2 regions of the Micromonospora sp. LHW51205 genome follow, and region 2 is predicted to be linked to the other one. Evidence: riboswitches for the same ligand, from Rfam matches in the RefSeq annotation. Region 2 holds a riboswitch; the other holds the start of a gene.
What was found. Region 2 has a riboswitch for cyclic di-AMP ahead of DQE82_RS17440 (C39 family peptidase). Riboswitches for the same ligand answer to the same signal wherever they lie in the genome.
Positions count from the first base shown of each region.

Region 1: linked by a shared signal. The riboswitch ahead of DQE82_RS12695 (transglycosylase family protein) and the one ahead of DQE82_RS17440 (C39 family peptidase) in region 2 are both predicted to bind cyclic di-AMP.

Region 1 covers NZ_QMEZ01000003.1:82,920-88,814, reverse strand. The annotation lists gene htpG (molecular chaperone HtpG) at 1-649, shown strand, start outside; gene DQE82_RS12710 (SDR family oxidoreductase) at 1,211-1,909, opposite strand; gene DQE82_RS12705 (helix-turn-helix domain-containing protein) at 1,943-2,419, opposite strand; gene DQE82_RS12700 (LLM class flavin-dependent oxidoreductase) at 2,466-4,028, opposite strand; cyclic di-AMP (ydaO/yuaA leader) riboswitch at 4,201-4,346, shown strand; gene DQE82_RS12695 (transglycosylase family protein) at 4,345-4,989, shown strand; gene DQE82_RS12690 (YbaB/EbfC family nucleoid-associated protein) at 5,173-5,622, shown strand; gene DQE82_RS12685 (M4 family metallopeptidase) at 5,757-5,895, opposite strand, start outside.
Region 2 covers NZ_QMEZ01000004.1:317,303-323,197, reverse strand. The annotation lists gene DQE82_RS17460 (polysaccharide pyruvyl transferase family protein) at 1-1,025, opposite strand, end outside; gene DQE82_RS17455 (acyltransferase) at 1,174-2,382, shown strand; gene DQE82_RS17450 (hypothetical protein) at 2,463-2,795, shown strand; gene DQE82_RS17445 (hypothetical protein) at 2,935-3,699, shown strand; cyclic di-AMP (ydaO/yuaA leader) riboswitch at 4,000-4,140, shown strand; gene DQE82_RS17440 (C39 family peptidase) at 4,347-5,180, shown strand; gene DQE82_RS17435 (alpha/beta fold hydrolase) at 5,426-5,895, shown strand, end outside.

The sequences.
Region 1 (5,895 bases), on a different contig from region 2:
CACCACGCTGCGGGCGTACGTGGAGCGGATGAAGGACGGGCAGAGCGAGATCTACTACGCCACCGGCGAGAACCGGGCCACCATCGAGAACTCGCCGCACCTGGAGGCGTTCCGCGCCAAGGGCTACGAGGTGCTGATCCTCACCGACCCGGTGGACGAGGTGTGGGTCGAGCGCGTCGGCGCGTACGACGGCAAGACGCTGCGCTCGGTCGCCAAGGGCCAGGTGGACCTGGAGACCGAGGAGGAGAAGGAGAAGGCCGAGGCCGAACGGCAGGAGTACGCCGACCTGCTCACGTTCCTCGGCGGCGCGCTCGCCGACAGCGTCAAGGAGGTTCGCCTGTCCACCCGGCTGACCACCTCGCCGGCCTGCGTGGTGGGCGACGCGCACGACATGACGCCGACGCTGGAGAAGATGTACCGGGCGATGGGCCAGGAAGTGCCCCAGGTCAAGCGGATCCTGGAGCTGAACCCGGCCCACCCGCTGGTCACCGGGCTGCGCAAGGCGCACGGTGAGGGCGGCGACACGGCCGCGCTGACCGAGACCGCCGAGCTGCTGTACGGCATGGCGTTGCTGGCCGAGGGCGGCGAGCTGGCCGACCCGGCCCGGTTCACCCGCATCCTGGCCGACCGCCTGGCCCGCGGCCTGTAGCCCGACCCGACCCGGCCCGCTTGATCGACTCCACTACGCCGAGGTGGCGGTACCTGGGTGCCCCCGATGCCTCCACCTCGGCGAGCTGGTGTCGATCAAGCGCCGGGAAGTCGATCCGGGTGGTTGTCGGGTCAGTCCTTCGCCGGGCTCGTGCGGGCGGCTGGCTGCCGCTTGATCGACTCCAGCTCGCCGAAGTGGTGGTATCAGGCGGGCTCTGACCCCGCCACTTCGCCGAGCTGGTGTTGATCACCTGGGGCGTCCCGGAATGAGGAAGATCGATCCCAGTTGGAGGGACGCTCGGGGCTCTAGATGAGTGAGGGCTCTGGCGGAGATGGTCTTGCGGGCCCGCGTCGGCGGGGCGGCCCCAATGCGCAGGTGTCGAGCGGGTGGATCTGACGGAGCGCCGCTTGGCGAGCGTCGGCTGATGTCGGGCTCTTGTCGAAGGCTGTTGATCGGCTGTGTCCGGGCGGTTGTCGTGGCTTGTGCTTGATCGACACCATTGCGCCGAAGTGGTGGCATCGGACGGGTTCTGACCCCGCCACCTCGGCGAGACGGGTCTGTTCAGGGGAGCGCGGGGTAGAGCGCTGCCACCCCACCGGACAGCCCCGCCTGGACCCGGCGGGCGACGTCGTCGGCCAGGATCTCGTAGCTGCCGGACTCGATGCCGTCGGCGGCGAGCCGGGCGACGTCGGCCGGGTGCGCCTTCGGGCCGGGCACGGCGGCGGCCATCTCGGTGTCCATGTAGCCCACGTGCAGCCCGGCGACCCGGACGCCCCGGCCGGCCAGTTCCAGGCGCAGCGCGTTCGTCATCGACCACTCGGCGGCCTTGGCCGCGCCGTACGCGCCGACGCCGGGGATCGTGAACCAGGACAGCGCCGACAGCACGTTCAGGATCGTGCCGCCGCCGTTCGCCGCGATCCGGGGCGCGAACGCGCGTACCACCGACAGCGTGCCGAGGTAGTGCGTCTCCAGCTCCAGCCGGATCTGCGCGAGGTCACCGTCGAGCAGGTCGGCGCCGGTGCTCACGCCGGCGTTGTTCACCAGCAGCGTCACGTCACCGGCCCGCTCCGCGGCGGCGGCCACCGAGGCGGGGTCGGTGATGTCGAGGCGTACCGGGGTGACGCCGGGCAGGTCGACGGTGTCCGGGTTGCGGGCGCCGGCCCAGACGGTCGCGCCGCGCGCGACGAGTTCGGCGGCCAGGTGCCGGCCGAAGCCACGGTTGGCGCCGGTGACCAGGGCGGTGCTTCCAGCGATCTTCATGTCTCGCTCCGAGGGGTGGGAAAGGAAGGTGGGTCAGGCGGACAGCAGGCCCGGACCGGGCAGGACGGCCAGCTCGCCGGGCGGTACGTCGTGTCCGGCGTCGCAGCGCAGCCGGGCGTGCACGGCCGCGCCGCACTCGTCGTGGGTCAGCCGGACGGCCGGGCCGGCCTCGTCGGCGGCGTACGTGTCGCCCCACTGCCGCAGCGCGACCAGCACCGGGATCAGGTCGCTGCCCTTGGCGGTGAGCACGTACTCGTCGCGGGTGCGCTGCCCGGGCTCGCGGTAGGGGCGCCGGTCGAGCAGCCCGTCGGCGACGAGCTGCTTGAGGCGTGCGGCGGCGACGGGCTCGCTGACGCCGACCCGCCGCGCGAAGTCGTCGAAGCGGCGGGTGCCGAACGACGCCTCGCGCAGCAGGAGCAGCGTGGTGCGGTTGCCGACCACCTCCAGCGCCCGGGCGATCGAGCAGTTGGCGGTGGACCAGGAGTCACGCTGCGCAAGGAGGTCCGTCATGGCGTCGACGGTACCCCCTGACTTAGGAAGTCAAAAGTCAGCTACCTCACAGCTGGCCGGGGAAGAAGCCGTGCCGGGCCAGCGGCTCGACGATCTGGTGCTCCTCGTACGACAGGTGCGACAGCAGCGTGTCGGTGAGCAGGTCCACCGCCTCCTGGAGCTGCGTGAAGTCGCCGGGCCGGTGGACCAGTTCCACGAGCGCCCGGTCGACGCCCTCCACCACCCCGTGGATCACCACGTGTTCCTCCTCGAGGCGGTCGAGCACGGCCGCCAGCCCGGCCTCGGAGCGGCGCAGGTGCGGGAAGATCGAGGCGTCCTCCAGCCCGTGGTGCTGGGTGACCATGGTGCAGTAGGCCGCGCAGTACGCCCCGAGCGTCCAGTTGTTCTGCCGCATGGTCATCTCGTTGAGCGCCGCCCGCGCCCGGCCCGGCGAGACGGCGCCCCGCTTGACCTGTTCCAGCAGGTCGCGCACCTGGGCCAGCTCCTGGCGCAGGTGGTCGTGCACGTCCACCAGGTGCTGCCCGGCGGCCTGCCCCCGGGGTGGGTAGACCTGGCCGGCCGGAGGCGGCGGGGCGGTCGGCCGGGTCGACTCGTCCCAGGGGCGGCGCGCGCTCAGACGTACCCCCGGGTCGGGGGTGGGGGTGACCGCCAGCGTGGCCGCGCCGCCGGTGGCGGCTGTGTCGTCGGCGACCGCGCGGGCCCCGCTGCCGGGCGCGGTGCGCTCGGCGGCGACGAGTTCGCGGACCGCCGGCGCGACCTCCTGGGCGAAGATCTGGATCGCGCGCGGCTCGTCGCTGCCGAGGATGAACGTGGTGATGCCGTGCTCCAGCGTGAGCCCGGCCAGCTCCTCCACCCACTGCTCCGGCGGCCCGGCCAGGAAGCCGGCCGACGAGCGCGCGAACGTGCCGGTCACGTTGAGCATGCGGCGGATCTCGGCCGGGTCGCGCCCGGCGGCCTGCGCGCCCTCGTCCACGAGCGCGTTCAGGGCGGGCAGCTCGTCGGGGCCCTTGGGCAGGTAGGACAGGGAGGGCAGCCAGCCGTCCGCGGCGCGGCCGACCAGGCGCAGCATGCGCGGCTTGTACGCGCCGACCCAGATGCCCACCCGATGCGCGGGCGCCGGACCGCGCTTGGCGCCGACCACCCGGTAGTGCTCGCCGTCGACGCGGATCATGCCGCGGCGGTCGGTGTCCCAGACCTCGCGGATCACCCGGATCGCCTCGTCCAGGGCCTCGACCGCCGCGCCGGGGGACAGGCGCCGCCCGCCCGTCGCCTCGATCGCGTCCCAGAACGCACCCGCGCCGAGTCCCATCTCGACCCGGCCGCCGGTGAGCAGGTCCAGGCTGGCCACGCTGCGGGCCAGCACCACCGGCTGGCGCAGCGGCAGGTTGAGCACGTTGCCGGCCAGGCGGATGCGCTCGGTGACGGCGGCCACGTAGGACATCAGCGTCCAGGTGTCCAGGAACCCCGGCTGGTACGGGTGGTCCTGGAACGTGACCAGGTCCAGCCCGACCTGTTCGCAGAGCGTGGCCAGCGCCACCACCTGGTCGGGCTGCCCGGCGGCGGGCGTGATGAAGCCGCCGAAGGTGAGCTCGTGTCCGTGATCGGTCATCCGTCCCGCCCCTCCCGTGATCTTGCTCGGCCCTGCCACGGTAGCTCCACAGGTGGTAGCCCGGCCGGGTGAACACCATCACAAGAAGTGGACGATCGTCGCAAACCGTCCTTAGCGTCGGTTTCGTTCGCATTCGCGGGCACCGCGGGCCGGAAACGCCAAATCCCGCCGCCGGCCCCGGTAACCGAACCTCGTGCGGGAGCGGGGGAACCACACGTTCCACGGTGCATCGTCACCTCGGGGTGAAGCCGCCACCGGCGGCCGGGCTCCTCGGCCCGAACCCGACAGCTCACCTCGTCGGCGTGGAGGAATCCACATGGCAACTGCATACTCGGCCCGAAGCCGCCGTACCGCTCTCGGAGCGGTCCTGGCCGGCGCCGCCGTCGGCGCCGCGAGCCTGTTCGGCCCGGCCGCACCGGCCAGCGCGGGCGTCAACTGGGACGCGGTCGCGCGCTGCGAGTCCGGCGGCAACTGGAAGATCAACACCGGCAACGGCTACTACGGCGGGCTCCAGTTCTCCCGCGCCACCTGGAACGGCTACGGCGGCCAGAAGTACGCCGCCCGCGCCGACCTGGCCAGCCGGTCCGAGCAGATCGCCGTCGCGGAGAAGGTGTTGCGCGGCCAGGGCATCGGCGCGTGGCCGGTCTGCGGCAAGAAGGGCGGCTCGGCGAACGCCGCGGCGACCCGGTCCGAGCGGGCGGCCCCGAAGAAGGCCACCTCGAAGAAGTTCGCCCCGAAGCGGGCCGCCACGCGTAAGGCCGCGCCGGAGCGGGCCGCGACGACTGCGGCGCCGCAGCCGTCGGCCGGGACGTACGTGGTCCGGCGCGGGGACACGCTGTCGGAGATCGCCGTGGCGCAGCGCGTCGACGGTGGCTGGCGTGCCCTGCACGAGCGCAACCGGGCAGTGGTCGGCGACGACCCCGGCCTGATCTTCCCCGGTCAGCGGCTGCGTCTGCGCTGATCTGGTCCGGACGCCCGGCCGGTTCGACCCGGCCGGGCGTCCGGCCGCCCGCGACACGCCGCGCCGCCGGTGTCCGGCCTGCTCGCGGCGCCGGACGCCACCCGTGACGGCCGCTGACCGCGATTCGTCGGAGCCGGTTGCTAGGGTCACGATGATCGGCTCAGACGTGAAGAAAGCGCGGAAATGACCAACGATCCGTTCTCGGCGGCCGCGAGCATCGACGAACTGCTGACCCGCACGCAGCAGGCGCTCACCGCGATGCGCTCCCGGGCCTCGGAGCACGCCGACGGCGAGCCGGGCGACCTGCTGCGCGCCGAGGGCACCGCAGCCGACGGCCGGGTCCGCGCGGTCGCCGTTCAGGGTGGCCGGCTGGATTCCGTGACGATCGACCCGGACTTGGCCGGCGAGCCCCTCGACGTCCTGTGCGGACATGTCACCGCCGCCGCCAACGCCGCGCTGTCCGAGCTGGACGCCCGGGTCAGCGCGTCGGCGCGGGCCGACGCCGACGCGCTCGCCGCCCGGCTCGGCAGCATGGGTGACCAGGCCGAGCTGTTCGGTCGCGCGATGCACGAGGCGGCCGCGCGGATCCACCGCGACCGCGGCACGGCGTCCCAGGCCGGGCGTCCGGCCTGACCCGACCGCACACGGCCCGGCACGACGCGGCGCCGCCCCGGCACGTGGCGGCGGCCACGCGCGACGCGGCACCGCCCGGCACGACGATGCGGCCGGCCGCCGGGAGGACGACGACCGGCCGCGCTACGCCACGGTCAGCTCAGGGTGACCGCGGTGTCGTCGACGACGAAGGACGTCTGCAGTGAGCTGTCCTCCACGCCGCTGAACGAGATGGTCGCCGTGGTGCCTGCGAGCGACGAGATGTCGAAGGACCGCTGCACGTAGCCGGTGGCC
Region 2 (5,895 bases):
TCGGTGAGCGCGGTGTAGTCGGCCTCGGCGTAGAGGTCGGCGGCGTCCACGTCGGCCGGCACGTCGCGCATGATCCGGTGCGGGATGCCGAAGTAGCGGGCCAGTTCCAGCGTGCGCGAGTCGTGCGCGAACAGGTAGCCGGGCGTGCCGGCGACGAGCGCGGTGATGGTGCCGTGGATGCGGGTGCCGAACGCGAAGTCGTACCCGGAGAGGTGGTCCATCCAGGTCCACGGGTCGACGAACATGCGCACCTTGTCCTCGACGAACAGCGGGTGCGAGGTGTGCAGCGGGATGTCGCTGCTCTGGCCGCGGTGCTCGGGCGCGTCGCCGTAGAGCAGGGTGCCGAGCGTCCGCAGGTCCTGGGGCACGTAGCACAGGTTCGGGTAGCGCTCGTGGTGGTGGCGGACCACCGAGGCCATCGAGCGGACGTACGGCGAGATGGTGAGCGCCACCTTCGACTCGGCGGTCAGCTCCGGCTGCTTCTTCGCCAGCTGGAACGTGTCGCCGTGCAGGAACATCGACGGGCAGCCGATCTGCTCCACATCGGAGAAGCCCAGCGTGTTCAGGTAGCTCGCGGTCACCTCGCCGCGTACGCCGATGCTGTGCGACCGGTCCAGCACTGCCTTGCAGAACGCGCGCACCGGCTCGTCGATCGGCCGCAGGTACTCGCGGTCGCCGTCGACGTTCGTCTGCACGCCGACACCGAGCACCACCACCGGGATCTTCAGCCGTTCGATCAGCCGGGTCAGCGGGGCGAGGCGGTGCACGAAGCTGCGACGGAAGGCGTTCGCCAGCGGTACGACGAATACGTCGTACCGCTCGTTGATCTCGTCGGCGAGGCGCGGGTCGGCCGGGGTGCGGGTCGCGGTGATCTCCGCCGTGGAGGTGGCCAGCAGCTTGTGCGCGGCGTGGCTGAAGACCAGGTTTCCGCTGTTGTCCCCGATCCAGTTGCCGGCGAACGTCTCCTCCGGCGTGAGGACGTCGAACGGGCCCTTGCGGGCGCGGAGCAGGATCCGCTGGTGCATCCGGTTCGCTCACCTTCCGTACGGCACGGCGTGCCGGCGGGCGTCGCCCGCGCGTGCAGGAACGGAAATCCTATCCGCCGTCCCTGGGTGACCCGGCGGCCGTCGGCTCGCCGGGAACGTCCCGGTACTCCGGGGTAGGGTGCCCGGAATGACCAGCGCGCCGACTGTCACCCGTGCCCCGCGCCTGCCGTCGCTGACCGGATTGCGGTGGATCGCCGCGCTGCTGGTCTTCGGTTTCCACGCCGGGACCATGGGGATCGTCGCCGAGCCGCACCTGAAGGCGGTGGTGGACAAGGCGTTCAGCCTCGGCCTGTCCGGCGTCGAGTTCTTCTTCATCCTCAGCGGGTTCGTCCTGGTCTGGTCGTACCGGGACGGGGAGCGGGCGTGGACGTTCCTGCGCCGACGGCTCGCCAAGATCTACCCGAACCACGTGGTGACGTTCGTGGCGGCGCTGGCGGTCGCGGCCTGGTTCGCCGACCCGGTCCTGCCGTGGGCGGCGATCGGCAACTTCTTCCTGGTCCAGGCGTGGATCCCGCTGAACGGCTACTTCTACAGCGTCAACAACGTGAGCTGGTCGCTCTCCTGCGAGCTGGCGTTCTACCTGTGCCTGCCGCTGGTGGTGCCGTGGCTGCGCCGGGCCCGTACCGGGGTGCTCCGGACCGTGCTGGTCGCGGCGCCGCTGCTCATCCTGGCGCTGTGGCCGGGCCAGCAGCTCGTGCCGGAGGAGCAGCGGTGGTGGTTCACCCAGATCTTCCCGGTGACCCGGTCGCTGGAGTTCTGGATGGGGGTGGCCGCCGCCGAGCTGATGCGCCGCCACCGTTGGCGCGGACCGAACCTCGCGGTCGCCACCGGCCTGTTCGTCACCACCTGGGTGGTCGCCGCGCTGTGGATCCCGGCCGAGTTCTGGGCGGCGCTGCTCGCCGTGGCGTACCTGCTGGTCATCGCCGCGGCGGCGGACGCCGACGTGCGCGGCCGGCCCACCCCCTGGCGGTCCCGGCCGATGATCTGGCTCGGTGAGGTCTCGTTCGCCTTCTACCTGGTGCACGTGCTGGTCATGGTCACCGTGCTGCGGCTGACCGGGGACTGGGGGACCGGCCTGCCCGGCTGGCGGGGGCCGCTGGCGGTGCTCGGCTTCCTGCTGCTCACGCTCGCGCTGGCCGCCGCGCTGCACCGCTGGGTGGAGGTGCCGATGATGCGCCTGCTCGGCCCGTCCCGCCGGGCCCGCGCGGCGTCGCGCGCACCGGCCGTGCCGGCTCCGCGCGGGCCCGCCGAGGGCGCGGCCGCCGACGGCGGCGCGCGGTCCGTCTCCGGTCCGGCCGAGGACATCGAGTACGCCGGGCGGCGTCGCCCGGACTGACACGCGCACACGACGGCCGGTCGGTCCGCGACACGCCGTGCGGCGGTGCGTCACTGGGGGTTCGGCGGTAATTTGTACCCGTGCTTCCGATCGCGCTCACCTGCCCCGTGTGGTGGGTGGCGTGCTGGACCGCCCGGATGCTCGCCAGTCTCGCCGTGGTCGTCGCCTGTTCGTTCGGCGCGGCCACGCTGCCGGCCGCCGCCGCCCCGGCCGCGCCAGCCGGCCCGGCGTACGTGAGCACGCCGGCCGCCCCGCGACCGGAATCCGACCGCGCCGCCGAGCGGCAGGCCCGTCCCGACGGCGCACCCGCGCCCGCCGCACGGGCCACCGACACGCTCCCGAACGGCCCGCAGCCGGTCCCGGCCGGCCGGATCACCGCGCCGGTCGGCCTGCGGGCCCCGCCCGCCCGCTGATCCGCCCACGGGCCGCGCCCGTCACCGCACCCACCGAACGTCATCCCGCACCCGCCCCTCGCCGGCCCGGCGCCCCCGCGCCGCGCCCCGACCGGCCGTGCGGATTCTCCCGCCAGGTTCTTCCCGTGAGGTGCCGACCATGTCGCAGACCGCTCTCTACCACTTCCTCACCGCGGTCCCCGAGGCCGCCGCCATCTGGTCCTTTCTGATGCTGCTCGCGTTCGGCCTGCTCGCCGCGCTGGTGGCCCGGCCCGAGCGCGACGGCGTCGCCGAGGTAGCCGCCGATCCGGTGGACCAGGACGCCGCGCGCCGCGACGACCTCGTCCGGTACGCCGAGGAGGTGGCGGTGGCCGCCGCCGGGGCCGCCCAGACGGCCCGTCGCCGCCGGGAACGGTGGCTGGCCGCGCAGGACGAGGCGGAACGCGCCTGGACCGCGTACGACGAGGCGGACAGCGCCGCCCGCCGGCTGGCCGGGGCCGCCCCGCTGGCCGCCCCGCGCACCCCGCGCACCCCGGCGGAGTACGCGGCCCGGGAGCGCTGGCTGCACCACGCCGCCATGACGGCGCACTGGCGCGGCGACCTGTCCGCCCGGCAACTCGCCGACGTGCTGGCGCGCCGCAACGGGTGGGACCCGCGCCGGCACCCGGCCGAGCAGGAGATCGTGCTGGCCCGGGCCGTACGGGACCGGCGCCGGACCGGCTGGGAGAGCGCCGCCGAGCGGGAGCGGCAGGCGTGGCGGGACGCCGAACTGGCCGCCGAGGCCGCCCGTACGCTCGCCGCCGAGGCGTACGCGGCCACCCTGGCGGTGCGGCCCGCCCCGGTGTCCCGCGGCGTGGCGACGATCCCCCTGCCGGTCGGCGCGTCCGTCCGCAACGCCCGCTGGCGTCCGGCCCGGGTCGGCTGAGGCGACCGAATTGTTACCCGGAATGTAGTGAGCCGGCTCACCCCCGGCGCCGAAACGGGCGTGGAGCGCAGAACAGGCCAATGAGCCGCGCCATTGCCGGTCAGGCGCTCGCCGTCTGTCCCCTTTTCGCCTCCCGGGCGCCGTCACCACCGCTTGTCCCATTGAGTGAAGTGAGTAACCGGCTGTTCCGAAATCCGTTACCGGGGATCATGTTTACGCAGGTGGGAGCGCTTGGCAGGGGCAGTACCCGCCGGTAGTGTCGGCGCGTCCGGTGCGGTAACCGATCGCAGAAGGCGACGCCGCGCCGACCCGCCTAATCGTGTCATCACGAACCGGGGAACCATGAGCACCATCGGGGTGAATCCGCGGCCACTGCCGCGGTAGGGCGTACTTCCCGCCCGAATCCGTCAGCTAACCCGGTCGGCGGCCACGGAAGGAGTCCCATCCTCGTGCCCACCCCTCGATCGTCCCCCCGCCTCCACGGCTCCGCGGTACCCGCGCTCGCCTGACGCGACCGGCAAACCGCCCCTGGGCGCCCGGCATCGCGGGCGTACCCGTTCCCCCGGCCCATCCGGCCTGCCAGCACGTGTGAACCCCTCCACGTGCCGGGCCGGCGTGTGCCGATCACGCCCCCCGTGGAGGATTTCGTGAAGCACCACCTGAAGCGTCAGCTGCGGCGGATCGCCACCGAACGCCCGTACCAGATCATCGCCGGATCGGCCGCGGCGCTCGTGCTGGCCGCCGGCGCCGGCACCGCCCTCGCCGCCGGTGAGGACGCCCCGGTCCAGCAGGAGAACACCGCCTCGGTCGCCGAACTCGGCGCACGGCTCGGCGAGCCCGCCAGCCGCAGCGAGGCGCGTATCGGCGTCCCGCCGGCGTCGCCGAGCGCCGAGCCCAGCAAGTCGCCCAGCGCCTCCCCGTCGGCGAAGAAGGCCGCGGCGGACCCGGACGTCACCAAGGCCGCGCCGAAGCCGCCGTCGAGCAAGACGCTGGACTACGACTACCAGGCGCAGATCAACTACTACTACTGCGGCCCGGCCGCCGTGCGCAACGCGCTCAGCGCCACCGGCATCGAGCGCAGCCAGGACGCCCTCGCCGGCCCGCTCGGCACCACCGAGATGGGCACCAACTCGGCCGAGGACACCACGCGCGTGCTCAACCAGCAGGTCAAGGGCAACCCGTACCGGACCCGGATGATTCCCGGCTCGGCCAGCCCGGCCCAGATGGACCGGCTCCAGGCCGACGTGGTCGAGGCGATCAGCAACGGCCGGGGGGTCGTCGCGAACGTCGCCGGCACCGCCACCGACACCAACGGCGGCTGGCACTCGTTCCCCGGCGGCCACTACGTCGCGGTGATCGGCTACAAGGACGACGGCCGGACCGTCCGGATCGCCGACTCGGCCGACCCGTCGCTGCCGTCGTACTGGCTCACCACGATCGACCTGGCGCACTGGATCGCCAGCCGCGGCTACTCCGCCTGACCGCCCCGCACCCTGCGAAGGCCGGCACCCCGTCCCGGGGCGCCGGCCTTCCCCGTCCCCGCCCGCCCCTCGCCCGCCGCCCTCTCGGCGCGCCGATCTTGGACTTGTGGCGCCTGGTATGCCCGGCTCGCCCCGCTATGGGAGGCACCACAACTCCAAGATCGGCGGCGAGGGCGAGGGCGGGCGGTTTGGGCGGGGCGGGTTCGGTCTCGCGTGTCCGGGGCGGGCGGTGGCAGACTGCGCCAATGGGCGATGCGACGGGGAACCGGCACCTGATTCTCCTGCACGGCATGGGCGCCACCGGCGAAGTGTGGCTGCCCTGGGCGCCGCTGCTGGAGCGCCGCTGGCCCGGGCGCTGGCTCGCCCCCGACCTGGCCGGCCACGGCTGGTCGCCGCCGCTCGACGGCTACTCGTTCGACGCCCTGGCCCAGCGCGTCGCAGACGGGCTCGGTCCGCTCCGGCTGGGCCCGCACGACCGGCTGGTGCTGCTCGGACACTCGCTCGGCGGGGTGGTGGCGCTGGCGCTCGCGGCCCGGCAGCGGGCTCTTCCGGTCGACGCGGTGGTGGGGCTCGGCATCAAGGCGGTCTGGTCCCCGGCCGAGCTGGCGAAGGCGAGCGAGCTGGCCGCCCGGCCGGTCACCTGGTTCGCCACCCGGGACGAGGCGGCCCGCCGCTACCTGCGCGTCTCGGGGCTGGCCGGGCTGTTCGCCCCGGA